Linked DNA regions of Rhodohalobacter sp. SW132. The protein of the gene in region 2 binds, or shares a complex with, the protein of the main gene of each other region. Links are inferred from orthologs where the notes say so. Each region holds a gene or a part of one and is shown on either strand. Other genes may lie near its edges. The genes, in order: dnaG and dnaB.

Region 1 (11,951 bases), on a different replicon or contig from region 2:
ATACGATCCAACACAGCCCGTACGATTCTTTGATGAAGACGGAGATGTTATGGAAGACCGATTTGGAGGCTATTACACGTGGCTGGATGCAGATGGTAATCCTATTTCCATTGCACCGTCTAACCCATTGTCTCTGATCAATCAAAGACAGGATGAGTCTACGGTATACCGCTCTATTGGTAACCTGAAACTGGATTATACACCAGACTTTTTCCCAAATCTTACCGCAACCATTAGTGCTGGTTACGACTATTCAGATGTAGGTAATGGAGAAGTTGTAGTGTCAGATCAGGCGGCATTCGCATTTGACGGAAGCGGATTCTCCGGTGAGCGTACTGACTACGATCAGAGAAAAGAGAATGAACTGCTGGATATCTACTTCAATTATGATACGTTCCTCCCTGCTCTCGACAGTGAACTGGACCTTACAGCAGGATACTCGTGGGAACACCACTACGAACGGGGATCTACATTTTCCACAAACTTCGATCGTTCAGCGGATGAAGTTCAGGTGAATACAGATACCGACTATGCTACTGAATACTACATTGTATCATTCTTTGGGCGGGCAAACTACTCACTCTTCGACCGATACCTGTTCACCGGTACACTCCGGTACGACGGAACTTCCCGGTTTTCTGAAGATAACCGATGGGGTCTTTTCCCTTCATTTGCCTTCGCCTGGAAATTGCATGAAGAGAACTTCCTCTCCGATTTTGATCGCCTGAGTGAACTGAAACTGCGTCTTGGTTACGGTGTAACCGGTCAGCAGCGAATTGGCCAGGGTAATTACCCATACCTTCCTCAATACACATTCAGTGAAAATACAGCGCGTTATCCATTCGGAAATGAGTTCATCACAACACTTCGGCCTGAAGGATACAATGCTGGCCTGAAATGGGAAGAAACCACAACCTACAACGTAGGTCTGGATTACAGTTTCAACGACGAACAGATTTTTGGTTCTGTTGAATACTTCTACCGTCAAACAGACGACCTTCTCAACGTGATCCCGGTACCTGCGGGAACTAACTTCACAAACCGTATCCTCTCTAACGTAGGAACCCTGGACGTGCAAGGTTTGGAATTCGACATTACAACACGTCTGATCTCAACAGAAGACACTTTCTGGCAGGTAACCTTTAATACTACCTACACGATTGATGAAATCACCAGACTAACAACTGTTGACGACCCGAACTATCTCGGTGTTGAAGTTGGAGGAATTGCAGGTGGTACGGGTAACACTGTCCAGGTTCACAGTGTCGGGCATCCAAGAAGTGCATTCTTTGTATATGAACAGGTATATGATAACGATGGAAACCCAATCGAAGGTCTTTATGTTGACAGGAATGGCGATGGCGTCATTGATGAAAACGATAAATATCGCTTCAAGAGCCCGAACGCAGACTGGACATTTGGCCTCTCTTCCCGTTATGAGTATCAAAACTGGGACGCATCGTTCTCTGCCCGTGCAAGTTTTGGAAACTACGTTTATAACAACGTAGCGTCTGATAACGCAATCGTAAGCCAGACTTTCAACAACACCGGGTTTTTAACGAATCCAACCAGTTATGTAAGAGATACGAACTTTACAAATGCCCAGTATCGAACCGACCACTTTGTTGAGGATGGATCGTTCTTGAGATTGGACAATGTCTCCGTAGGATACAGATTTGAAAATCTGCTCAATACTGCGACCTCCATGAGGGTATCAGCTACTGTTCAGAATGTATTTACTCTAACAGAGTATAGCGGGCAGGATCCCGAAGTGTTTGGCGGAATTGACTACAATCTCTATCCACGACCAAGAACATTTGTGTTGGGACTCAATCTCAACTTTTAATTGAAAAATCTTAAAGATGAAGATTATGTTTAACAAAGAATTAAAAATTGCAGCATTTGTATTACTGGCGCTTACCGTTGCGTTCGCTACAGTCTCTTGTGTGGATAGTTTGAATACCTCACCGATTGACGACAGCGTAGTTACATCTGCTGATGTGTATGATACTCCTGACGATTTTCGCCAGGTTTTAGCAAAATTATATGCCGGATTTTCAGCAACTGGCCAGCAGGGCCCCGCCGGAATGCCGGACATTCAGGGAATTGATGAAGGCTTTTCAAGTTACATTCGTCAATATTTTGTGCACCAGGTTCTCACCACAGATGAGGGTGTAGTTGCCTGGAACGATCCCGGTCTCCCGGAATTTAATTTCCACTCATGGGGTGCATCGAATGACTTTGTGATGGGAATGTATAGCCGGATTTTTTACGAAGTGACCCTCACGAATGAATTTATTCGTGAAACACAGCAGCGCAACGAAGATGTGATTCGGGGTTACGAAGCGGAAGCCCGGTTTTTAAGAGCTCTCAGCTATTGGCACGCACTTGATTTGTACGGCGGAAATGTGCCGTTTACAACAGAAGCCGACCCGATTGGCGCATACATGCCAAATCCTACAACTCCGGAAGATCTGTTCAGCTACATTGAAAGTGAACTGATTGATATTCTGGATGAACTTCCTGCGCCAGGTCAAAATGACTACGGCCGTGCCGATCGTGGTGCAGCCTGGACACTCCTCTCCAAGCTCTACCTGAATGCGGAAGTATATATCGGTGAAAACCGTGCAACAGACGCACTCACATACGCAGAACTTGTGATCGACGAGGGCGGATATCAGCTCGATGAAAATTATGAGTACCTTTTCCTTGCAGATAATGACCAGGCAGATGGCATCATCTTCCCTATTCGGTTTGATGGTGACAATTTGCAAACATTTGGCGGAACCAACTTTATTATTCATGCTGCCATCGGCGGAAGCATGAGCGCAAGCTCATTCGGTATGGATGGCGGATGGGCCGGCCACAGGGTAACTCCTGAGTTCGTTTCTATCTTTGGCGATACCGGAGATCGGTTTTCAGGTTTTGAAACTGAAAACACCGGAAACTATCCAACCATTTATGTACCGGGTGGTTACCAGGCTGCCAGCGGATATGGCAACGACTGGTCACCGGGCGAAGCTCCTGCACTGATTTCACAAAACAGTGACGATGTATACACCGGCCAGGTCTATTTTGCTAATGCTGGAGTTCCCTTTAAATTCACAGCCGAAAGTAACTGGGATGCCGGTGACTGGGGTGGTGAAGATGGTGAACTGGATAGCGCAGGTGACGATCTGATTATTCCACAGGCAGGTTTGCATACCATTGTTGTGGATCTTAATGAGATGACCTACAGCGTAACACCGGCCGAACGACGTGCCATGTTCCACACAGACGGTCAGACTCTCGAAATTAATGACTGGCGTACGTTCAACGACGGATTTGCCGTCACGAAATGGAAAAACGTAACGCGCACCGGAGAGCCCGGAAAGCGACTCGAATACGCTGATACTGATTTTCCAAAGTTCCGACTTGCCGATGTCTACCTGATGTATGCTGAAGCAACACTCCGGGGTGCCACCGGCGGCGACGAAACCCGTGCGGTAAACCTGGTTAATCAACTCAGGGAACGAGCATACGGAAACGACATTGCGAATATCACGGCAGGAGAACTCGACCTTGACTTTATCCTCGATGAGCGTGCCAGGGAACTCTACTGGGAAGGCCACAGAAGAACCGATCTTAGAAGATTCGGCCAATATACTGGCAATGAGTACGTATGGTCCTGGAAAGGAAACCAACAGGAAGGAACCGGAACAAATCAGCGATATGAGATCTTCCCGATCCCGTCTTCTGATATCAATTCCAACCTGAACCTGACACAGAACCCAGGCTACTAACCTTTTTAACTCATAAGATTTAAGAGTCATGAAAAAATTAATTATATCAACAATTGCGATTCTTGGCCTGCTGGTCTTCACCTCGTGTGAAGACTCGGTAGGGCCCACGATCAATTCCGATGGAAGCTCTCCTGCCCTTACATCACATAGTGGTGGCGAAAGTTTTGTACTCAACGAGGAGGAAGCAGATGATGAATTGTTCACCCTCTCGTGGGACGCACCGGATTACGGGTTCTCGGCTGCTGTAACCTATACCATCCAGATGGATGCAGACAACAGCGGATTCGAAAATCCTGTTACATTTGCTGAAACAACCCAAACATCCATCACGATGACGGTAGGTGAAGTAAATGCTATTCTGCTTGATGCCGGCCTCCCATTTAGCGAGGAGACAACCGTAGATATGAGAATTCGTGCTCATGTAAACGATTCAGTTGAAGACCGATATTCGGATGTCTTCACACTTGGTTTCACACCATACGAAACCGAAGTAGATGTCACATTTCCCGAAGAGCTCTTCATGATTGGAAACAGCGTGGGCGGCTGGGATTGGGGCGCCGTTGATCTGCCGATGATTCCGGTATACGATAAACCACATCTGTTCTGGAAAATCGTATGGATTGAAGCTGGTGTTGATGATCCGGGATATAAGTTTGCTCCCGAACAGGATTGGGGCAATGATTTTGGATACAACGGTGAAGCACCCGTTGACGGCGTCGTTGAGTTTGGAGGTGATAACATGCCAGAACCTGAAGAATCAGGCTATTACATGGTTGTTGTAAACTATGAAACAGAAGAGATTGCCGTTGTTGATCCGCAGGTTTACCTGATCGGTGAAACCGTGGGAAGCTGGGATACCGCAAACCAGGATGCACGTTTTGACGTGGACAACGAAAACGAACTCCTGACAATCACCCGGGAGCTCAATTCTGAAGAACTCAGGATGTATGCCTGGTATGATGGCGGCTGGTTCACCGACTGGTGGCAGTCAGAGTTTATGATCTTCGGTGGCGAAATTGAATTTCGCGGTACCGGGGGCGACCAGGATCGCGTCAACATCAGTCCTGCCGGTGAATATACAATTGAACTGGATTTCAGAAATAACACAGGATCCGTTCAGCAGCAGTAATCAATTCACGCAACTCTAAAATTATCAAAGCCCGCTCTGAAGAAATTCGGATCGGGCTTTTTTTATTTGATTTGAATAAAAAATCAAAAAAAGATTTTCTTGAACTTACCAAAGAAGACTTTAAAGTCTGTCTTGAAAATACTTCTGATACCGGGTAGCGCGTTAAATTGAGAGATCCATTTTAATAAACCTGATCCTTTATGTATTTATTATTTTTAAACTTCCATTAGTATAATTATCAAATTCTTTTATTTTACCATATATGTCGTATTAAGAGTTGCACGTACATATCCTCCTGCCGCACAATCGTTACTCAATCGTTCGAATTGAAGTTAGAAGTGACCGACAATACCGGACGGACGGTAGAATCAACGGTTCATCCTGTGGCCACCAATTAAAAAAGACGGAGGAAGCAATGAAAATGACGAGATATAAATTCACTGGACTTATCCTTCTCCTGGTGTTCCTGACTGCAGGCTGTGATCTGAGCGGCGCCGCGGAGGACCTTGAAGAGAACGAGGAAGAAAACCCCGTTTCAGTTTTTCCGCCCGAACTGTTGCGTCTCAACATTTTTTTCAACAAAAAAAATGGGCTGTCGGTGAATCGTTTATTGTACGGGGTAATGTAACACGCGATGTGTATACACCCGGCCTCGATGAGCCACTAGAGCTTATACTTTCCACCGATGTCGGCGAACAGGTAACAGTGAGCGGTTTTCAATGGTGGGATTTTTTCCCGCCGGAGGACTTAGAGGAAGTATTTCGGAATCATGCATCCCTGGCTCTAATTGGTGGGAAAGAGGAAAATGAAGATCGTGGATACGCTCCTTGTACAGAAGGCGGGGGACGAATAGTATCTGAAGAGACTATTGAAATGCTGGCGGAGTGGGTCAAACAGAAAGAGGGTATTGAAAATGCATATCGTGTACCTTCCCGCTACGTGATCAATGTATATCTAAAACAGGAGGAAATAACAGCAGAAGAGATTCGGGAAATCCGGGATCATCCTAATTTTTGGTTCATGGAGCCTGCAGAAGGGCTTTTTCTTAAAGCAATGAATCAACTGAACACTGCAGATGAAGAGAATTGTAGTGAGAGTATACGGCAAGTATTCAGACTTTTCCGCTGGGAGGAACTGGAGGAACTGCTCATCCTTGAACCAGGTATGGTGCTGACGATCAGTTATGAACAGCCGGACGGATCGGTGCTTGAAACGTCAGTGAATATTGTAGAATGACGGGTGCAAATAGCCGGACTGGAAAAATATATATTATAAATCATTCTGATTTCTCAGTGGGAAGATGAAATCATTCAGTTGTAAACACAGATACAGAAAACTGTCTTTTATAAATAGCTGTTAAGTTGTTATCAAGCTTAATTGTTTAAAATTACCGTTCCTGAAACAGAATTCCTTTTCCATTTTCGCAATATTTTTCGAGCTAAAGTGAAAAAAGCTCCGGTTGAAGTTGCACAATCGGTAAAATTCGGTTAATTCTTGCCATCCGTTAGGTACAAGGGTTACTTTTGTTTTCCCGTTTTCTTCTACCAGTTCAAATAAAACTTCCGTATCAAACCACTCAAGTACAAGCTTAACCACTGTTGCACACCGAGTGCTGGCAAACTGATTCCCCTACTTCTCCCCTTTCATCTTATACTCAAACGTCTCCTGAATGATGGTATCCGACGAGTCATCATCCATAAAATCCGGATCATCAAAAAGCATGTCGGCAGACATTTTCTGAATTTTTGTGATCTCTTTCTGAACTTTGGAAATCATCTTCATAAAACGTTGACGTTCGTCCGTGTCTCCCTCTTTTAATAGCTGGGAAAGCTCGGCTCGTTTGCGTTCATAAAAGTGCAGGCGCAGGGCTTTCATCGCTGATTTGGCGCTTTTGAACGGAAATTTATCTTTTTTGAACTCATTGCCGGTCGCTTTGGAGTGGTTTTCACTAACGGAATATCGTTCGAGTAAAATATCGCTCAGCAGCGAAGGAAACGGCTGATCACGGCTGGAATAGTGCTCCACCGAAATTTCTTGTTCCTTGATGTGGCGGGTCATAATATCTTCGTAAAATTCCCTGAGTTGTTCATCCTCAATTTGATCCGCCCCAACGTTATGACCGATAAATTTCTGCATTTTTGGTCCGAAAGTCAGAAGCAGCCGAATAATCTCTTTTTCGTAAAACGGCCGCTTTTTTTCAGGAGCCGGTTTAGACCTGGCAGCCCCTTCCTGCGGCGGAGCAGGCCGCGGATCATTCGGAGTTGAAACCGGTGCAGACTGTTCACGTCGTTTCGATCGCTGTTCTGCCCGGCGTTTTTCTGCGATAAATTTTTCAAGCTGCTGAAACAGCTCCCGGTCACTCCCCTTGCGGTATTGCTGCGTTTTCTGGTGCAGATGCTGCACATACACCTGGCGCTGAATCTCCTCAGGAATTTCGGCAATCTGTTCCAGAATCGTATGGATCAGCCGGGCACGATCGCCGGGCTTCTCCAGGTCTCCTTTCTTTTCCGCCTTATGAATGGTGAAGGATATAAAATCTTCCGCCTTCTCTTTTTTTAGATTCAGAAAGGAATCCTTGCCAAACTGCTTCACAAACGAATCGGGATCTTCACCATCGGGCAATTCCAGCAAATTCACCTCCATACCTTCATGAAGTGCAATTTTCAACCCGCGTTCCATCGCTTTTTGTCCGGCTTCATCCGCATCATAAATCATCACAATGCGGTTGCCGTACCGCTGCAGAATATTGATCTGTTTTGATGTAAGAGAAGTACCGCTTGAAGCCACCACATTTTTAATTCCGTGCTGATACATGGTAATCACATCCGTGTACCCTTCAACCAGAATGACCTCCTCTTCCTTACGAATATCATTTTTCGCAAAGTTAACCCCATACACCACTTCACTTTTGTTGTAGGCGATGGTTTGGGCGGAGTTTACATACTTCGCCGTTTTTTTATTTTCATTCAGTATTCTGCCGGCAAACGCAATGACCTTACCCGAAGGATTGAAAATCGGAAACATCAGCCGGTCCCGGAAGGTGTCATAAAATCCATCGCCGCGATTGCTCGGTTTGATGAGATCTGACTCCGCAAGATACTCCTCTTTGATCCCCTCCTTTTCTGCTTCCTTTAGCAGGGAATCACCGCCGCCGGGTGCGTATCCCAGGCCGAATGTTCGGATGATTTTGTCATCATATCCGCGGCTATTCAGGTACTCTCTCGCTTTTTTCGCATCACTGCTTTCATGAAGCTGCCTGTGATAATAAAGTCCTGCATATTTCAGGGCATGGAGCACTCCCTCCCGCAGATGACTCTCTTCCTTGTATTTCTCCGACTCTTCCGGTTTGGGCAGATCAATTCCGTAGCGATCGGCAAGTGTTTTCATCGCATCGGGAAAACTCACACCCTCCATCTCCATAATAAAATTATAGACGTCCCCGCTCTCCCCGCAGCCAAAACATTTATAAATCCCCATGCGTGGAGTAACGTGAAAAGAAGGCGTTTTTTCATCATGAAACGGACACAAACCCACAAAGCCGTTCCCGGATTTCTTGAGGCGGACGTAATCGTTGATCACCTCAACAATATCGGCTGCTTCCCGAATTTCTTCTTTTTTATCGTCACCTGTCATCTGCTGCTTTTAAAATCAGTCATAAAAAAAATCGTTGATCAAATCCTTGAGTCGGAACAGTGAGTTTACAAAAAATGGCCTCTTCATATATGATGCTGCTATTAGAAAACTCAATTACAGTAACCAAAATATCCATCCCCAGACCCGGGCTAAACTTACAAATTTTGCATAACAAATCTTGATGAATCATCGGAACGAACGTGAACAATTTAGATTTTAAATACTATTGGTTCCCTTCCTAAACAAGAGAGAATGAACTGAATGTCATTCCATTTTTCTTCTGTCATTTGTGGGACATATATCAGTCAAAATCTATTTTCAATAATTTCTGTAAATATTGAACTTTCCAAATAACCGGGGTGTTAGCGGGACATGTCAATAACCCCAAATCAAATCAATAACTATGGAAGCTTTAATCGAAATGTTGGGTAATGCCACATTTGAAAACTATGTAGGTGCGGCTGAAGGGTATACCGAAATGGCGTACCAGATGTCTGCTCACGTTCTAACGCTCGGTTTTGCAATTATGCTGGCCGGTCTTCTTTACTTCGTTCTAACCATAAAAACCGTAGCTCCTAAATACAGAACCTCATCCGTACTCTCCGGTGTGGTTATGGTCTCTGCTTTTCTGCTGCTCTATGTACAGTCGCAGAACTGGACAAGCGCAATGGTTTATGACGCTGATACTGCCCGATATGTATTGGGCGACGGTAACGACCTGTTCAATAACGGATATCGCTATCTGAACTGGCTGATTGATGTCCCGATGCTGCTCTTCCAGATTCTGTTCGTGGTTACGCTCACCAAAAGTGATTTCAGTTCCATCAGAAATCAATTCTGGTTCTCGGGTACAGCTATGATCCTCACAGGATACGTTGGACAGTTTTACGAAGTAACCAACCCGACATTATTCTTCGTCTGGGGATTCATCTCAACCATCTTCTTTGTTCATATTCTTATTCTGATGAAGCGGGTGATCAGCGAAGGAAAAGAAGGCGCTCCTCCAAAAGCACAAAAATATCTCGGGTACATTTGGGTACTCTTTTTATTCTCCTGGATGCTCTATCCCGGTGCATATCTGATGCCATATCTCACAATGACACTCGATCCTGTCTTGAGCGAAACACTTGTTGTAGGGCGACACATTACCTATACAATTGCTGATGTTAGTTCTAAGGTGATCTACGGTATCTTCCTCACGCTCGCTGCTCAAGAGATGAGTAAGGCCGAAGGATACGATTACGAAACTATGAAAAACGCACTCTGATAAATTCTTAACCCCACAAAAAACCCGGGTGTCAGCAGCATCCGGGTTTTTTTATGTCTGATATTTTTATAACCCTAAAGAAAACAGAGCCTGATTTTTAAAGGGATGTCAAAAATTGCACAACACTCGCAATCGTTGGTAAATCTGCAGTAGGAAGGCTATATTCCACCCGATGAAAAGAAACGGAATCCATTAATTAAATTTGATATAGATGAGTGTATTAGTTGGTAAGGATACCCGCCTCGTTGTTCAGGGGTTTACCGGTAGCGAAGGGACCTTTCACGCGGAACAGATGATTGAGTACGGTACGAATGTAGTCGGTGGAGTAACCCCCGGTAAAGGTGGTCAAACCCATCTCGATCTGCCGGTATTTAACACAGTTGCCGATGCGGTTAAAGAAGAGCAGGCAAATACATCTGTAATTTTTGTTCCCCCACCCTTTGCCGGCGATGCAATTTCTGAAGCGGCATTTGCAGGAATTAAAGTGATTATTTGCATCACCGAAGGAATTCCCGTTGCTGATATGATCATAGCAAAACAAATTGTAAAGAGCCACGGTGCTGTTCTGATCGGGCCAAACTGCCCCGGAGTTATCACACCGGGTGAAGCAAAAATCGGAATTATGCCGGCAGATATTTTTGAACCGGGTAACATCGGACTGATTTCAAGATCCGGAACACTCACTTACGAAGCCGTTGACCAGCTTTCCAAAGCCGGACTCGGACAAACCACAGCAATTGGAATTGGCGGTGATCCCGTTATCGGAACCAATCACCTCGACGCTGTAAAACTGTTCCAGGATGATCCCGATACCGAAGCAATCGTACTGATTGGCGAGATCGGCGGAACAGCCGAAGAAGAGGCTGCTGCCTATATTAAAGATAATGTAGACAAGCCGGTTGTAGCATTTATCGCCGGAAGTACAGCACCTCCCGGACGCCGCATGGGTCATGCCGGTGCAATTATCTCAGGCGGAAAAGGATCTGCCCAGGATAAGAAAAAAGCACTGCGTGATGCAGGGATCACCGTGGTTGACAGCCCCGCCGAAATCGGATCAACACTGAAAGAAATGCTCTAAGCACTTAATCCATAATCGGTTGACAGCCTAAAAGCCATTTCTGAGTGATCGGAAATGGCTTTTTTTTGTAGAACCATTTTCCAAAATATTCATCATCTAACGTTTACAGGTCTTTTATTCGTGCAGAGGCGCGCTGATTAATCCGCTGATTTACGCAGATCATTCACAATCCATTCTGGGCCTATCAGCGTAACTCTGCGATATACACAGCGAAAATCTGCGAAAAACAGAGCAGCATTTGGTTTCCACTTCAATTCAACTACTCAGCGATCCGCTTCACTGCCAGAAACACATTATGGTAGGTCAGCCCGATTCTTCCTTCACTCCTCTCCTTCCAGTTTTCATTTAAAAGCTTGATCTCTTTCCGGGTAAGCATCCTGTCATCTTTTTGTGCATTCACACCGCTCTTTTTGAATTGAATCAAAAAATCTTCAAATGATTCAAAATAGTGAACCGACTGATCTTCATAAAAATCGACCTGAACCGGTCCCATTGACAGATGAATCACCAGCGGTTCGGTTTGAGGAAGCTGCCGGCCTGTATAGGGAATACCGAGATCAAGACAAACTGATCTCCACTCTTTAAAGGAATCTTCGCCTGGAAATGACATCAGCATCAGCCCGTCTACTTTCAAAGACCGGCTAAGTCTTTCGAGAGCTGTTGCAGGCTGAGTAAATGACTGAACGGTGTGATGACCGCAAATCAGGGCGTAATTAAGCTCATCGGGCGGATCATTTTCCGGATCTCTCGCCTCCCGGGTTAGCCGATCCGTATCTGGATAAAAATCATTGTGAAAGGCGATTTTTTCAGAATCAGGATCCATCACTTCAATGTCACGTTCGGGAAACATCTTTATCAGATATTCCGTGAAATGACCTACTCCTGCACCTGTTTCCAAAATGGGACCGACGGGTATGGAAAAACGCCACGGCTCCAGGGATTTGGCCATTCGTTCAGCGGAATCTTTCTCTGGACCTGAATTTATTTTGTACTCAGCGAGGGAATGAGGACTATCAGTATTGTTCATCAACGGTTATTACGTTCAACTCTAATTATCTTGAC
Region 2 (11,982 bases):
AGATCGGATGATCCGGATCAGCCGAATAAAACATCGGAAGAGAATATTGAGAAGCTCAAGAAAATGAATCCTGCGCCGCTTGCGCTGCCGGAATGGGCGGATCGGATAGAGCCGGGAAATTTTGAAGATCACCTGGGATGGATTGAAGATGCCGACTGGGTTTGCGAAGTAATTGTGGAGAGAATGGACATCAAAAAAGAGATGATGGCCAAAATTGAAAAGGTGCGTAAACAGGGAACCATCGTCAGTTCCAATACATCCGGGCTGCCGATTTCGGAAATCAGCGAGGAACAGTCGGATGAGTTTAAAGCGCATTTTCTGGGGACGCATTTTTTCAACCCGCCGCGCTACATGAAACTACTCGAAATCATCCCGACAAAAAGCACCGATGAGGATGTTACGACGTATATGAGCCGGTTTTGTGAAAAGATTCTTGGAAAAGGTGTGGTTCGCTGTAAGGACACCCCGAATTTTATTGCAAACCGAATCGGGGTTTTTTCGATGGCGGCGATGATGCCCTGGTTTTTTGAAGGAAAATTCCGCGCCGAAGAGATCGATTTTCTCACCGGAACACTGACCGGATACTCCAAAGCCGCTACCTTTCGTACTGCAGATATGGCCGGGCTTGATGTGATTAACCATGTTTCTGAAAATCTCTATCCCGCCATACCTGATGATGAACGGCGTGAGGTCTTCAAACTGCCGGAAGCATTTAAAAAGATGGTGGAAGAGGGTGCTCACGGAAATAAAAAAGGGCGTGGATTTTATAAAAAAGTTAAAGGGGAAAAGGGAAATGAATACCATGTTGTTGATCCCGATACGCTGGAGTATGAGCCTCAAAAAGAGGTATCGTTTGAGTCGGCTGAGAAAGCAAAAAAAGAGTTCAAAACAGCGGGTGAGCGCCTGAAATTTCTTGTAAATCAAGATGACGAGGCGGGAAGGTTTTTGTGGAAAATACATTGCGATCTGCTGCTCTATTCGGCGAATCGAATCCCCGAAATTACAGAATCGGCGGAGTCGATCGACCGGGCGATGCAGTGGGGTTTTAACTGGGAGCTTGGGCCGTTTCAGCGATGGGACGCCATCGGCGTGAGCGAATCCGTAAAACGGATGATTTCGGAAGGAAAAGAGGTCCCGGATTCGGTTAAGAAAATGCTCGACAGCGGGCGAAGATCATTTTATAAGGATGGCACCATTTACAATCTGGCAACCGGAGAGATCGATCAGCTCTCCCCGCCGGCAAAAGGTGCGGTTACGGTTGCAGGCCTGAAAACAGGCCCCAATGAAGTTTGGGGCAACAAAAGTGCCGGGCTGTATGATATGGGTGATGGAGTTGCGCTTTTTGAATTCCGAACCAAACAGCAGACACTTGGATTTGAACTGGTTCAGTCGGTTGAACACGCCTGCGATATCGTGAAGGAACAGTTTCAGTCGATGGTTATCGGTCACGATCACGAAAATTTCAGCTACGGTGCAAACTTAAGTGAAGCCGGAAAAGCGCTGAAAGATGGAGATTTTGATCAAATAAAGGAAGCCGTGGAAAATTTTCAGCGGGTTGCGGTTGGATTGCGATATCAGCCGTTTCCGGTTGTTGCTGCCGTTTCGGGCAGATGTTTCGGCGGTGGAGTGGAGTTTATGATGCACTGCGACAAAGTGGTGGCACATCATGAACTTTATTGCGGGTTGGTGGAACTTGGAGTGGGACTCATTCCGGCCGGAGGCGGTACAAAAGAATTGCTGATTCGGGCGATGGAAAATGTAGAGGAGTCGGAAGATGCCGATCCGCTGCCTTATCTGAAACACGCTTTCAAGACAATCGGCCTGGCAAAAGTGTCAGACAGCGCCCGCAAAGCAAAAGAACTGGGCTATCTTCGCGAATCGGACATGATTCTGATGAACCGCGATCTGCTGTTATCGGTGGCGAAGAACCAGGCTGTTTCACTCGCTGAATCCGGGTACAGGCCTCCGGCAGAGCCAAAAATCAAGGTGATGGGGCAGACCGGTAAAAGCGTCCTCGACGTCACGCTCTATAACATGACTGAAGGAAAATTTGCATCTCCATACGATAAAATTCTGGCCGGTAAAGTAGCCGGGATCATGACCGGAGGAAGCCTGAGTGAGCCGCAGGAACTTTCGGAATCCTACATTCTGAAACTTGAGCGAGAGGCAATTCTGGAGTGTTTTCAGGATGAACGAACGCATAAAAGGATGGAACACATGTTAAAGACCGGTAAGCCGCTGAGAAATTAGGGATTGAGTTTTGATGAGAAATAAGTGCTGAACCTGTAGATTCAACCTTTTATTTGGGTTGATGAAACAATCAATTAGATAAGAAGTAGCATAGGAAAACGTTGATTTAACTGAATTTAGAATTCAAAAAATTTCCGATGCGTTTACTATTGCTTTTCCTTCCCCTGCTTCTGTTTCTTTCCTCTTGCGAAACTACCTCCGAGCCGTTTCCCCCGCCTGGCGAAAATGGTGATGAAAGTGCAATTGTAAATGCTTTTCCTGAACTTTCATTCACACGTCCGCTTGACATCCAAAATGCCGGTGACGGAACCGATCGTCTGTTTGTAGTGGAGCAGGAGGGCGTGATATCAGTGTTTTCAAACGATCCGGAAGCGCAGGATGCAGAAGTTTTTCTGGATATTCGGGAAAGGGTAAACGATGGTGCAAATGAACAAGGCCTGCTTGGCCTGGCTTTTCATCCCGATTTTGAAAGCAATAGGTATGTATATGTGAATTATACTGCATACGGACCAAGCCGTACTGTGATTTCACGATTTGAAGTCTCTTCTAATGATCCAAACCGCGCAGATGCAGGAAGTGAAGTCGAGTTGTTGAGCTACAACCAGCCGCAGGGAAATCATAACGGAGGTCACCTGGCATTTGGGCCGGACGGCTATCTTTATATTGCATCCGGCGATGGCGGAGGCGGGGGTGATCCCGGTAATAATGCTCAGGACAGGACCAATCTTTTAGGAGCAATCTTGCGGATTGATGTGGATAATCCTCAGAACGGAAATCAATACGGCATTCCTGCCGATAACCCATTTGTAAATAATAATGAAGGATTCCGTGAAGAGATTTTTGCTTACGGCCTGCGAAACCCCTGGCGATTTAGCTTTGATGCGGAAACCGAAGTACTATGGGCCGCTGATGTGGGGCAGAGTGACCGCGAGGTGATTCACATCATTGAAAACGGACGGAACTACGGATGGAATATTGTAGAAGGATCGATCTGCTACCCTCCGGGATCAAGTTGCGAAACGGACGGCCTCGAGATGCCGGTATATGAATATGATCACAGCCAGGGCGATCGATCCATCACAGGCGGATTTGTATACCGCGGATCTGCCTATCCCCAGCTTTATGGGTATTATATTTACGGCGATTTCATCTCTGGCAGAATTTGGGCGCTCGATATTTCAGATACGGAAAACCCATCAAACACTGAAATCTACAACGCAAACTTCAATATTCCATCTTTCGGGGTTGATGAACAGAACGAAATCTATATTGCCGGTTTTGATGGAACCATCTACCTCCTGGGAAGCGGAGCGGCAGAAGCGCTTTAGGTTTTTTATGGTTTGATGATAGTATTTAACAGACAAAAATATGTTTGATCTCCTCCTCCGCGGGAGGAGACCGCCTCCAGAGCGTCTGCCACAGGCAGGAAAGCGACGAGACAGAGGTGGGTTCGTAGCAGGGGATTTTGCGTGGCTTCGTGGGACCCACCCCTGACCAGTAAAAGTCTCGCTTTGCGATCTTTTGCTGGTCTGTCCCCTCCGGGGAGGGGAAGGTCTCAAATCTATTATCTCTCATCTCAAATCTCAAATCACTAAAACGGTGCATCGTCGCCGCCGGGGTTGTGCGTGGGTGGCGGTGTGGCGGGGCTATCTTCCGGCAGAAATGGAGTATCGCCGTTATCGGCACCGCCCGGCATTGCTCCATCCGTCTGGGTGAGCTTCTCAAATCGGGCATACTGCTTCACGAAATACATGTTGGAGGATCCAACCGGACCGTTACGCTGTTTTCCGATAATCAATTCGGCGAGGCCGTTGGTTGACTGCCCTTCGGCTGTAGTTGTAATTCCATAATACTCCGGACGATAAAGAAAACAGACCACATCGGCATCCTGCTCGATTGATCCCGATTCCCGAAGGTCACTGAGCTGCGGACGCTTATCGCCGCCGCGCTGTTCTACCTGGCGGCTAAGCTGCGAGAGGGCGATGACCGGAACGTTTAACTCTTTAGCCAATCCTTTCAGTCCACGTGAAATCATGGCGATCTCCTGTTCACGGCTGCCGATATCGCGGGAGTTGGCGGTCATGAGCTGAAGGTAATCAACCACAATCAAACCGATATCATGTTCACTTTTCAGACGGCGGCATTTTGTGCGAAGCTCCATCAGGCTCAGGCCGGGAGTATCATCAATAAAAATTTTGGCTGTAAACAGGCGGCTGGCCGCATCGATCAGGCGTTTAAAATCTTCATCTTTCAACTGACCGGTTCGCGCCTGCTGGGCATCAATCCGGGCTTCCATTGTAAGAAACCGCTGAACGAGCTGCTGGGAGGACATCTCCAGGCTGAAAATCGCCACGTTTTTGCGCATCGACTCGTCGGGATAGAGCACCGCATTACGTGCACAGGTTAGCGTAAAAGCCGTTTTTCCCATCGAAGGCCGGGCTGCGATAATAATCAGATCCCCGTTTTGCCAGCCGGATGTGTATTTATCCACATCAAGCCCGGCAGGGACACCGGTTATGCCTGACGGTTTTCCGCGAAGATCTTCGAGATATTGCAGGGTATCTTTCAGCACATCACCAATCGCCTGTGCACTTGCCCGCGATTTTGTATTGGCAATTTCAAAAATTCGCTGCTCGGCTGAATCGAGCGATTCGTAAGCGTCAGTTGTGGAGTCGTAGGCGTTTTTGATGATTTCGTTGCACTGAAGAATCAGCTTTCGTTTAATCGCTTTTTCGGAGATGATCTGTGCATGGTAGCTCACGTTCGCGGCAGAACTGACAGAGCGGGTGAGGTCGGCCAGATAACCGCCTCCGCCTACCGTTTCGAGAAGCCCATTGTCGCGAAGTTCATTTTCAACGGTAAGAAGATCCAGCGGATTATCGCGTTCGTAGAGGTCGTGAAGCGTTTCAAAAATGTGGCGGTGAGCCGGTTTGTAAAAATCTTCGGATTGAAGCTGCTGCAGCGCAATCGTTGCCGCCTCATGTTCAATCAGCATCGCCCCGAGAACAGCTTCCTCAACTTCAGTTGCCTGCGGCGGAACCCGCCCCCCGTCATTCGGGGTGTGACTGCTGTTACCGTTCTGAAAGTTGGGGCCTCTTTGATCTGCCATAAACACAAAAACGTTCTAAAAATGAGCGATAAGCCGGTTTTGAACCTGGAGCCTTGTACCAGAAATGAACCGAAGATGAAACATCAAATTAACAAAAAAGGAGGTGATTCGAGAACGGAAATCGGAGATTATTTTTAAGATTTCATACATAGCATATCATGCAGCTGTAACTCAAGTTTTGGGAGTATAAAGTGTTTAGTTCAGAGGTTTATCACGTTTGGCTTGAAAAATTCAGTCCGGTAAGATACATTCCTCAAATAACCTGAATTCATCTGAGAAAAATGATCAAAAACTATTCTGTTTTATACTTCTTCAATGTTACAATAGCAGTGTTTCTGCTGATTTCCTGCACACCATCAGAAGATTCCGTGTATGATGACCTGAGCGCACCGGATATTGAGATTTCAGAGCTTTTCCAGATAAGTGAAGATACACTGCCTGACGACCTGGTTTTTGGCCGCATCATGCAGCTATTAGTAGCAGAAAGCGGAGAAATTTTGATTGTGGACAATCAGCAGCATTCTATTCACCTGTTCGATAACGATGGTACCTATCTCTCATCTGAACTCACTGAGGGAGAAGGGCCGGGTGAAGTCCGGCAAATCGGGAGAGTATCCCTGTCAAACCAAAATGATCTTTTGCTTTTCGATTGGGCGCAGGGCCGGTTGAGTCACTATCGGCTACAGAATGATACTCAACCCGAACTACATCACATTAATGATTTGAGCCCCGATTTTAATCCGCGTGAATTTCATATGACGGCTGACGGAATAATTTATGTCTTAGAATATCCATCTCCCGTGGAGCCCGATGTGGATGTAATCAAACTGAATAAAGTAGGGGAGAATGGTGAAGCCGATGGCGATCCGGTCATGGAGTTTCAAAGAGACCAGATCATTGAACTTCGGAATGACAACAATCAGCTTCTGGCAACCACATCATCTCCACATCACAGGAGAACGCTCTTTAATTTTTATGAAGACCGGGTGATGATTGGCAACAGCCTGAGGGTTGGATTTGAAAAATATGATCTGTCAACCGGAGAGAGAACCGATTCTGTTGGATTTGCACAACCTGATATTCCACTCACAGAGGCTGAAAAGAGGGAATTCATTGAAGATATTACAGAACAGATGGGATTAGAAGGTGCCCAGATTTCGAACCTGATCAGTCAGATGCCTGACACAAAAGGGAAAGTTCAGATACTCCATTACGATCCTGACGGAGTGGTTTGGATGTATCTAATTGGGGATGATGAGAACCTCAGTGAGGTGTGGATAGCACTGGATGAAAACGGTGAAATTCTGGGCAGAATTACGGATATGCCCGAAGGAATAATCATGAAGGCTCATTCAGGACGACTCTACCAGCTTGCAGAATCGGACACGGGTGAACAGATGATCAATGTTTATTCGTACAGTTTTTGAGGGTGGTTTTTTCCGGATCGGGGTCCGTGATGAGGAGATAGTACGAATCCAGAAGCATGAACAAACCTATCTCATAGAGACGATATACTTGTAGAAAAAAGAGGATCCCAAATCCGGGGTGTTCCGTAGGGACAAAATGTTACTTAGAACGGGCTTTGAGCCAATTTAAAATCCATAACCCTAAAAAAACATACCGTACCTACGGCACGGCGGATGTATATCACCGCCTAAATTTTCTACAAATATAATGCTCCGATGGAGCATGGAGTCCTGAATGATTATTGGGTTGGATTCAGAAGGCTGTGGATGATGTGGTGGACGTAATCGTTTATCTTCCAAATAAGTCATGACGCATCTGATTCGGTATCACCCATTTGGGTTCGTTCGTCAGATTTGAATCATGTGTCCCACGATTTGCTATGCGAGTGGAGATCGTGGATCGGGGTCTGTAGTCACGGGATGGTTCGAATCAAGGGACCTGAAAAACCCGTCTCGTAGAGACGATATATTTGTAGAAATAAAGGGTCCCGAATCCACGATGTTCCGTAGGAACAATATGTTTCTTTGAAAGGGCTTTGAGGCAATTTATAATCCATAAACCTATCAAAATATGCCGTACCTACGGCACGGCGGATGTATATCACCGTCTTAATTTTCTACAAATATAATGCTCCGATGGAGCATGGAGATCTCCATGAAATTTTACTGTGTGATGATTGGAGATCGCGGAAAAGAGTCCGTGATGACGTTTCAAAATAGTGTGCATCTTTTACACCTTCTGGTCTTTTCGGTTCAGCGAACCGAATTACGTAGAAAATCCAGACTATTAAAATGCGATGAGTACCTACAAACTTTCCTGTAGATCTAAACAATTTTAGTAAAGGCAGGTTTTGAACTATTAAATTATTTGTGTATTAATTAGGGCTAAAAAAATAGAAAAATTTATACATCTGCTATGCCTTTAAATCTCGGAGCTGGACGAATATTTATCATCTTTGCTACACTTTTTATCGTTTTTTCATCTTGTAATAGTTTTGAAGAGCCTCGTGTTCTTGTTTTTTCAAAGACGGCTGGTTTTTATCATGCGTCAATTCCCGACGGTATTCAAGCCATTCAGCAGATGGGGGAAGAGCGTGGTTTTGCAGTTGATACAACCACAAACGCAGGTTTTTTTACGGAAGAGAACCTGCAACAATATGCTGCAGTAGTATTCCTGAATACAACTGGTGATGTGCTGAATCACTACGAGGAAACAGAGTTTGAACGTTTTATCCAGGCTGGCGGAGGATTTGTGGGAATTCACTCTGCGGCAGATACCGAGTATCACTGGGGCTGGTACGGCCGCTTGGTCGGAGGATACTTTTCAGATCATCCCGGAATCAACGATCCTCACCCAAATGTTCAGCAGGGAATTCTGGAGGTTGCAGATCCCAATCACCCGATGACTGAGTTTTTACCTGAACGGTGGGATCGTACGGATGAATGGTACAGCTACCGGGATATGTATGATGAAATTAATGTGTTGCTTACCATTGATGAGGAGAGTTACGAGGGCGGAATTTCGATGGGATACCACCCGATAGCATGGTATCACGAATATGATGGGGGAAGAGCTTTTTACACCGGACTGGGTCATACCCCGGAATCTTATGAAGAGGATCTTTTTTTGGATCACCTCTATAAAGGAATCGAATATGCGATTGGGGATAATCGCCTTGATTATTCAAATGCCAGAACCCAGAGTGCACCCGAAGAAAACAGGTTTACAAAGACGATGCTTTCGGAAGGGGAGTTTTTTGAGCCCACGGAAATGGCGATTCTGCCCAATAAAGATATTCTGATTGCCCAGCGCCGGGGCGAGATCTTATTGTACAAAAATGATAGTGGTTCCCTGGTGCAGGCCGGCATGCTTGATGTGTACCACGAAACGGATGTAGAGAGAGTGAATGCCGAAGAGGGGGTTGTTGGGATGACCGCAGACCCGGACTTTCAGGAGAATAACTTCGTCTATATCTTTTACTCACCGGCCGATACTTCTGTAAACCGTTTGTCGAGGTTTACACTGATCAATGACCGTCTTGAAATGGAGTCTGAAACAACGGTTCTTGAGTTCTACTCGCAGCGGGATATCTGTTGTCATACAGGCGGGTCACTTACATTCGACAGTGACGGACACCTGTTCCTTTCAACCGGAGATAACTCAACACCCTTTAATCAGCCGAATCAGCCCCATCAGCTTGACGGATACGCTCCGCTGGATGAACGCCCCGGTTTTGAGCAGTATGATGCCCGGAGAACATCAGGCAATACCAACGATTTGAGAGGTAAAATTCTTCGAATTATAGTGAATGAAGATGGCAGCTATGATATTCCGGAAGGAAATCTCTATCCTGTGGGTACCGAAAAAACACGTCCTGAGATTTATGTGCAGGGAACTCGGAATCCCTATAGAATTTCGGTGGATCCTAAAACAGGGGATTTGTATTGGGGAGATGTTGGCCCGGATGCCAGGGCAGACAGTATAGGTGTGCGCGGATCCCTTGGATATGATGAAATTAATGTGGCACGAGGGGCTGGACATTTTGGATGGCCTTTTTTCGTAGGGGATAATTTTCCCTACAACGAATACGATTATGCAACCGGTACACCGGGTGAGGTCTTTGATCCGCAAAACCCGGTGAACAATTCACCACATAACACAGGGCTAAGGGAACTGCCACCTGCAAAACCTGCACTCATCTGGTATCCATACACAGCTTCAGAGGAGTTTCCGCTTGTAGAAACCGGCGGCAGAAATTCGATGGCCGGTCCGGTTTACTATTCAGATCTGTATCCCGGGGGAAGTGGTTTACCTGAGTATTATGATGGAAAATTATTTATTTACGATTGGATTCGAGACTGGATCCGTGTGGTAACTCTGCATCCGGATGGAGAGTACTCTAAAATGGAACCTTTTATGGACCAGACTCAATTTAATGCCATCATGGATATGGAACTTGGCCCGGATGGGAACCTGTATATTCTGGAATATGGAAAAGGGTGGTTCTCCAGAAACCCTGATTCCGGCCTATCAAGAATTGATTTTAATCCCGGAAATCGCGCTCCGGTTGTTCATTCGATTCATGCAGACAGAACATCAGGCCTGCTTCCATTCGAAGTGATATTCTCTGTTGAAGCGGAAGATCTGGAGGGAGACCCGATGAGCTATACCTGGGAAATCAGTTCTGGAGAAGTTATTGAGACGGATGAACCTGAACTGCATCATACGTTTGAGCAGATCGGTGATTATACGGCATCTGTTACTGTTCAAGATTCAGAAGGTCTCTCCGCAGAATCCGAATCCATTTCAGTATATGCTGGTAACACAGCCCCGGAAGTTCATATTGATATACACGGCAACCGATCGTTCTATTTTCCCGGCAAGAACGTACAGTATAGTATTCGGGTTCATGACGAAGGCCCTGATGGAATATCAACCACTATTGATCCTGGAAATCTTTTTGTTTCTGCAGATTATATTGAAATGAGCGAAGATATGGATGAAACTTCAGGAACTGAGGGGCACCTGGTATTTACGGAAGTGATGTCTGGTAAAAACCTGGTTTCAACATTGGGATGCAGGGCCTGTCATCATCAGGTAAACCCCTCGGTAGGACCATCATACCAGGAAATAGCGGATCGGTATAAAGATGAAAATGATTCTGCCAGTTTTATTGCAGATCGAATCATCAGCGGCAGTTCGGGAATATGGGGTGACGTTGCCATGCCCGCACATTCCGATATGGCTGAAGAAGATGCCTATAGAATTGTTGCCTGGATTGAATCATTGAGTGAAGAGGAAGATCTGCCTGAATCGCTGCCGGCAGAAGGTTCTCTGGATCCAACACTTGGAGAAGATACTCTTGATAATGGCCTTTTATTGATTACTGCCACCTACTCTGATGGAGGAACAGAACGGGTTAAACCGTTAAGCGGCAACGCTTCAGTTAACTTGAGAAACAGCCGGATGGGAGTTTCATCAGCCCGTAACCTCGATAACTATAATAACATGGAATTTGGTGGTACTCAGCTGCTGCTGGTTCCGAACGGGCCCGGATCATTTAGTCTGAATGGCATCCATTTGGAGAGCATCAATGAAATAGAACTTATTTCCGGTTCGCAGGAAGCAGTGGAGTATGGATACCATTTCGAAATTCGCCTGGGTTCGCCTGAAGGAGAGATTATCGGTGAAGGTACGGCCCGGCCGGATACACGATCTCCAGAGGGATTTTTTGCTGATAATGTTGGTATATCTATCCAAGAAATTTCGGATGATAACTACCATGACATCTATTTTGTAAGCCGCCCGGCTGATGAACGTGAAAGCGGAACCATCATTCTAACCGGTGTGGAATTTAAAGCAGGGAATTAGAAGAATCGTTTAGAAACCAAAAGCTGCAAACAGGTTGAGAATCTACAGGTTTATTCTATCTGTAGATTCCATCAAAATTGCTGCCCATGTAGGAACCCCATGAGGTTTTGGCTTCACTTCGGGTTTGTGCCTGTAAACGGATCAGGCTCAGACTACTAACACCAAAAATATCCTCAAACTCATTTGAGATAGTATATATTATATCCAGCCGGCCATTATTGCTGAGGTCCCCGATCCAGGGAGTAGAGGATAAATTTGCACCCGGACGTATATCGTCGATGGAGAACTGGTGATTATTTTCAAAATCGTTACCAACAAGCAGATGGTTATAGTGGTATCCACCATCAAACTGTTCATAACCGATATTTACACTTAATATAGCATTATCAAGGCCATTTTGAGTTAAATCTGCCGTAACGGGAGATGCGGTTTGAAAAACGCCAAGCGTGTCACGGTTCATAACTTCTCCGGTTCTGCCGTTAATCAATAAATGCAGGTTCTCTCTCAGGTCAGGCCAGGTTCCAATGGCATAACTTGTAAACAGATCGAGCCGTGAAGCGTCTGTAAAGTTCCCGACTGAAAGTGAGCCATAGATTTCTGTATTATTCGTTTCTATGCTCCACATCGGCGAGAAGTCCCTGCCGTAGAATGCAAGAGTTCTTCCATCCACCGCATTTGCAACAATATCCAGGTACCCGTCTCCATTCAAATCAGCTAAAACGGGCGGGGCGATAAACCCTTTTTCATCTCCCCGGGAAAGCAGCAAAGATGATGAAAGATCACCA

The links.
Region 1: the proteins of dnaB (region 2) and dnaG are in contact, whole or in part, in a crystal structure (PDB 2R6A), measured with the Geobacillus stearothermophilus proteins. The link is inferred for Rhodohalobacter sp. SW132 from one-to-one orthologs. Residues at the interface, in WP_033016901.1 of Geobacillus stearothermophilus: Ser13, Glu15, Ala16, Gln18, Glu91, Leu92, Asp94, Ala95, Val96, Pro97, Thr98, Ala99, Ala100, Asn101, Tyr104, Tyr105, Ile108; in WP_049624496.1 of Geobacillus stearothermophilus: Lys456, Leu457, Leu458, Pro459, Ala460, Asn463, Ala464, Leu467, Leu535, Leu536, Ile537, Ala538, Gln544, Glu545, Asp548, Tyr549, His552.

Annotation. Positions count from the first base shown.
Region 1 is NZ_QUOK01000002.1:484,115-496,065, forward strand. Bases 6,043-8,939 are described here. They hold dnaG (DNA primase), read right to left. Parts: upstream 8,545-8,939; coding sequence 6,541-8,544; downstream 6,043-6,540. Other genes in these bases: DYD21_RS06725 (hypothetical protein), read left to right, coding at 6,043-6,147. Outside these bases: DYD21_RS06705 (TonB-dependent receptor), read left to right, coding at 1-1,846; DYD21_RS06710 (RagB/SusD family nutrient uptake outer membrane protein), read left to right, coding at 1,872-3,782; DYD21_RS06715 (SusE domain-containing protein), read left to right, coding at 3,811-4,911; DYD21_RS06720 (hypothetical protein), read left to right, coding at 5,327-5,539; more of DYD21_RS06725, read left to right, coding at 5,548-6,042; DYD21_RS06740 (bacteriorhodopsin), read left to right, coding at 8,948-9,811; sucD (succinate--CoA ligase subunit alpha), read left to right, coding at 10,023-10,889; DYD21_RS06750 (trans-aconitate 2-methyltransferase), read right to left, coding at 11,149-11,916. UniProt on the Escherichia coli protein: RNA polymerase that catalyzes the synthesis of short RNA molecules used as primers for DNA polymerase during DNA replication.
Region 2 is NZ_QUOK01000003.1:439,225-451,206, reverse strand. What follows is about bases 3,101-6,028. They hold dnaB (replicative DNA helicase), read right to left. Parts: upstream 5,360-6,028; coding sequence 3,842-5,359; downstream 3,101-3,841. Other genes in these bases: DYD21_RS08770 (6-bladed beta-propeller), read left to right, coding at 5,641-6,028; DYD21_RS08780 (sorbosone dehydrogenase family protein), read left to right, coding at 3,101-3,578. Also shown: DYD21_RS08785 (3-hydroxyacyl-CoA dehydrogenase/enoyl-CoA hydratase family protein), read left to right, coding at 1-2,250; more of DYD21_RS08780, read left to right, coding at 2,388-3,100; more of DYD21_RS08770, read left to right, coding at 6,029-6,786; DYD21_RS08765 (ThuA domain-containing protein), read left to right, coding at 7,742-11,197; DYD21_RS08760 (PQQ-binding-like beta-propeller repeat protein), read right to left, coding at 11,253-11,982. UniProt on the Escherichia coli protein: The main replicative DNA helicase, it participates in initiation and elongation during chromosome replication. Travels ahead of the DNA replisome, separating dsDNA into templates for DNA synthesis.